Regions from separate parts of the Janthinobacterium sp. PSPC3-1 genome, predicted to be linked through region 2. Evidence: riboswitches for the same ligand, from Rfam matches in the RefSeq annotation. Region 2 holds a riboswitch; the other holds the start of a gene.
The links. A riboswitch is a leader RNA that binds a small molecule or an ion and turns the genes downstream of it on or off. The one in region 2 is predicted to bind glycine.
Positions count from the first base shown of each region.

Region 1: it holds a riboswitch for glycine, as region 2 does, so the genes downstream of both, gcvT (glycine cleavage system aminomethyltransferase GcvT) here and ACP7B7_RS27360 (D-amino acid dehydrogenase) in region 2, are expected to answer to the same signal.

Region 1 covers NZ_JAFCTQ010000007.1:185,425-187,810, forward strand. Annotated here, with positions in the region: gene gcvH (glycine cleavage system protein GcvH) at 1-315, opposite strand, end outside; gene gcvT (glycine cleavage system aminomethyltransferase GcvT) at 386-1,507, opposite strand; glycine riboswitch at 1,598-1,704, opposite strand; glycine riboswitch at 1,731-1,817, opposite strand; gene ACP7B7_RS10510 (ATP-dependent Clp protease proteolytic subunit) at 2,019-2,386, shown strand, end outside.
Region 2 covers NZ_JAFCTQ010000043.1:3,105-5,490, forward strand. Annotated here, with positions in the region: gene ACP7B7_RS27355 (MBL fold metallo-hydrolase) at 1-137, shown strand, start outside; gene ACP7B7_RS27360 (D-amino acid dehydrogenase) at 193-1,407, opposite strand; glycine riboswitch at 1,565-1,655, opposite strand; gene ACP7B7_RS27365 (Lrp/AsnC ligand binding domain-containing protein) at 1,717-1,908, opposite strand; gene ACP7B7_RS27370 (zincin-like metallopeptidase domain-containing protein) at 2,162-2,386, opposite strand, start outside.

The DNA.
Region 1 (2,386 bases), on a different contig from region 2:
TGGCTTGATCTTGAACAGCCAGTTGGCGTAGGCGTCGGCGTTGATCGATTCCGGCGCGTTGACGACGTCGTCGTTGACGGCCGTGACTTCGCCGGCGACTGGCGCGTAGATGTCGCTGGCGGCCTTGACCGATTCCACCACGGCGGCGTCGTCGCCGGCGTTGAAGGTGGCGCCGACGTCAGGCAGTTCGACGAACACGATATCGCCCAGTGCATCCTGTGCGTACTCGGTAATGCCGACGGTGGCCGTGCCGTCCGCTTCCAGGCGTACCCATTCGTGGGAGGCGGTGTACTTCAGGTCTGCAGGAATGTTCATGTGTGGCTCCAGATGGTAAATGTTTGATTGTTGATGATGTTTGATCGGTCTTGCGGGCGCCTCTAGCCGCTTACGCAACCAGGATTTTACCGTTGCGCACGAAAGGCAGCTTGACTACCGACGCGGCCAGTTGCTTGCCGCGGATTTCCACGTGCACGGTGTCGCCGACATTGACGCCGTTCGGCACGCGCGCCAGCGCGATCGCTTCCTGCATCGATGGGCTGAAAGTACCGCTGGTGATCTCGCCGGCGGCTTCATTGCCAGCCACGATGACTTTTTGATGGGCGCGCAGCACGCCGCCTTTTTCACGCAGGATCAGGCCGACGAATTGCGCGTTCTGGCCTTTGGCGACCAAAGCGGATTTGCCGATAAAGTCGCGCTCGCTGACCAGGTCGATGGTCCAGGCCAGGCCGGCGTCGAGCGGATTGACGCTTTCGTCCATGTCCTGGCCGTACAGATTCATGCCCGCTTCCAGGCGCAGGGTATCGCGCGCGCCGAGGCCGGCCGGCTTCACGCCGGCAGCCGCCAGCGCGTTCCACAGCGCTTCGACCTGGCTTGCCGCCACGCCGATTTCAAAACCGTCTTCGCCCGTGTAGCCGGTACGCGCCAGCATCACTTCGCCAAATGGCGTGTCCTTGACGATGACGGCGTTGAAGGGCTTGATCGCTTCGGAGGCTGCTTGCGTTTCCGGCAGTACCTGCCATACCCTGGCGCGCGCGTTCGGGCCCTGCACGGCGACCAGCGCCATCGGATTGTTCGCGCTGCGGCGCTCGGTGATCGTCAGGCCGCTGTTGGTGGCGGTGTTTTGCTGCTGCATCCAGGCCACGTCCTTTTCGGCCGTACCGGCGTTGACCACCAGGCGGAACCAGCTTTCGTTGAAGAAGTAGACGATCAGGTCATCGATGACGGTGCCTTCGGCATTCAGCATGCACGAGTACAGCGCCTTGCCTGCCACCTGCAGCTTGTCGACATTGTTGGCCAGCAGGCCGCGCAAAAAGGCGCGCACGTTCGGGCCTTCGATATCGACCACGCACATGTGCGACACGTCGAACATGCCGGCGTCGCTGCGCACGGCGTGATGTTCTTCGATTTGCGAACCATAGTTGACAGGCATGTCCCAGCCGCCGAAATCGACCATGCGGGCGCCGCTGGCACGGTGGGCGTTGTTGAGTGGGGTTGCGTTGAGCGTCATTGATTCCTCGGGACGAAGGTGAAAGGGGAGTTAACGGTACAGTTAACAGCACACAGCATGGCCTGGCCGACACGGCTTTCCAGCGTGAACATTCACCCCCCTGTCCTTGGTACCTGAGAGATTACGGAGAAAAAAGCTCCGTGCGCCCCTTCGGTGGACCGCCGGCAGTGCCGCGGTCGCTCTCCAGAGTTGAGCCGCAGCATGGCCATTGCCATCGTTGCGCCTCGCCTGATCGGTCCTTTTGCCTGAGAGTTTTTGGGTAGTGCCCCTTCGGCGGCAACGCGAGTTTGCCCTCTCCCGATCAAGTGGTGGGAATATATGCCAGCAGGGGTTTTCTGTCAATCTGTAAACACCCAGCCGGCATGCACCAAAACAGGGCTTGCGGCCTGATATTTCCTGGGTGTAAGTATCTGCGTGGAAGTGTTGCGCGCGGGTTCAGGAAGACGGCGGCGGGCACGGAAATTTGCTATGCTCAATACCATCATCACCGTCCTTTCGAAGAGTGATTGCCATGAGCGAAACCCATAACAGCATCGAACAGCACGGCTGGTTTACCTTGTCCGGCGACGTCAACAGCGACATGGTGCGCCGCGTCTTCAATGCGGTGGCCGACATGACCGAAGACAAGCTGACCACCGCGCATATCCTGATCCAATCGAATGGCGGCTATGTCAGCGACGGCATCTGCCTATACAACTTTCTGAGCAAATTGCCGATCAAGCTCGTGACGTACAACACGGGCGCCGTCGCCTCGATCGCCGTCACCCTGTTTTTGTCGGGCCAGCAGCGCTATGCCAGCGATACGGCGCGCTTCATGGTGCACAAGTCGCATGCCACCGCCTCGCCCGGTGCGCGGCCCGACGCGCTCAGCATCATCGT
Region 2 (2,386 bases):
GGCGTGCACGTGACGCCAGGCTGAGAATGCCCGCCCTCATGTTGCCCGCCGTGCAGGTGAATATATGTGCGGGCCGCTTGCCCGAGCCCGATGGAAACGGCGTGCGCTATCTGCGTATCCCGCTCAACACCATGTAATCTTTGCTGACCAGGTTCAGGCTGCCAGCAGCATCCAGCCTGAACCTTCGTCATGTCACGACTTGGAGATGGTCTCGGCGATGATCTCGGCGGTGGCAGCCGACAGGGTCCAGCCCAAGTGGCCATGCCCGGTGTTATAGAACACCGTGGGCAGGCGGCCCTTGCCAACGCGCGGCATCATGTCCGGCATCATGGGGCGCAGCCCGGCCCACGGCGTGACCGTGCGTGTATTCACGCCCGGGAACAGCTGGTTGACCCAGTCGACCAGCGGCTTGATGCGATCGGCACGGATATCGCGGTTGATGCCGTTGAATTCCGCCGTGCCGGCCACCCGGAAACGGTCCACGCCCAGGCGGCTCGTGACTAGCTTGGTCTGATCATCGAGCAGGCTGACATTGGGCGCCGCAGCCTGGCTTGCCTTGTCGTTCAGGTGCACGGTGATCGAGTAGCCCTTGACCGGATAGATATTGACCCGGTCGCCGAGACTGGCCGCAATATCGCGACTGGCCACGCCGGCGCAGACCACCACGGCGTCGACATCGAGACTGCCAGGCACGCCCTCGCGCAGCATGTCGATGTGCACACCACGTGCATCGGCCTTCACTTTCAGCACCGCCGCATCCGTGTACACGCGCACGCCCAGGCGTTGCGCCGCTGCGGCCAGGCCATTCGTAAAGCGGTGGATGTCACCGGTGGAATCGCTCTCGGTAAAATAGCCGCCATAATAGTCGCCGTTCAGCGTGGGCTCGATGGCACGCATTTCTTCCGGAGTGACAGCGCGACGTGGCAAACCGCCTTCGGCCAGCATGCGAGACACCTTGCCCGCGTTGTCGAAGCCGACTCGGTCGCGGTAGATGTGCAGGATGCCTTCGCGTTTATGGTCGAAGTCGATACCTTCGTGTGCCGCCCACTGATACAAATGTTCGCGCGCCGCAATCGCCAATCGCGCAGTAGCCACCGTGTTGCGCTCGTAGTGCGGAATGTTGGCGATAAACTCCGCGAACCAGGACAGCTTGTGCCAGCTGGGACGCGGATTGAACAACAGCGGCGCGTCGCTCTTCAGCATCCACTTGAGTCCCTTGAAGATGGTGGAGCGATGGTTCCACACTTCGGCATTGGATGCCGACAGTTGTCCGCCGTTGGCGAAAGAAGTTTCCATGCCGGGATAGCGGTGGCGGTCGAGCAGGGTGACCTGGAAGCCGCGTTGCACCAGGGCGTAAGCGGTCGTGACGCCGGTAATGCCGGCGCCGATAATGGCAACAGTTTTCATGAGATCGGATTCTGCACGTCAAAGGGAATGGCCGCTGTGCGAAATGCGCGGCGGCACCCCCTCTGTACTGGACCTGAGAGATTCACGCGGCGATCCGCGCTTGCTCCTCCGGTGTGCCGGGCGACGTAACCAGCGCCGACAACTCTTCAGAGTGTGTTGTGCGATACCGGTCCTTTTGCCTGAGAGATTCCGGGGCGGTTGCTCCTTCGGCGCTGTGCGGGATGCAGAGACTCTCCCGATATCGAAGGCCAGCATAGTCTACATATGTAGCGATCGTCAACGCAAAACTGCGCGATTTGCAAACGTTACTTAGTCGGCGAACTGGATCCGTTTCTTGCTCGCCGCTGGACCGAGAACATGGTCGAGCGGCAGCACGTTGCTTTGCTTGATGCGCGTTGGCGTAGTGCTCGACTTGACGTTGTCCACGCCGGGGATACCTAGCAGGTCGCGGCTGATGAAATCCGACAGCGCGCGCAAATCGGCTGCGGCGATGCGCAGCAGGTAATGTTAGAAGTAGTAACCTGCTTGCAGGTTTATCCTGTGCGCGTGGCCCCGACGCTCAATGGAAAGAGATGCCTAGCCGCTGAAATCCGACGAAATATACAGATGATGCTTGCTCACCATGTAGATGGCTGCGCGTACCGCCAACATGCGGGATCAGCGGCGCGGCAATAATTGGCAAGGCATCCATATAAGACCTCCGGTTCATGATTTCATGGCTTTTTTCACCGTCCGAAATGCGGGTCTAACGCTGTCACTGCGGCCCTGACCTAGCCAGACGGCGCTGCAACGGCTCCCGCGCGAGCGACAGCGTATCCCGGTTGGTACTTGCCTGCAGGCTCTCAATCGCGGACTGCACCACGGGCAGCACCTGCCGCTCCAGCCCTTCCATGCCCAAGCGGCTCTTGCAGGCCAGGTCGTTGAAGTCGGTGCATCCTTTAGGATCGGCCGCCTGCTCGCCCGGCGCGAAAATGGGCAG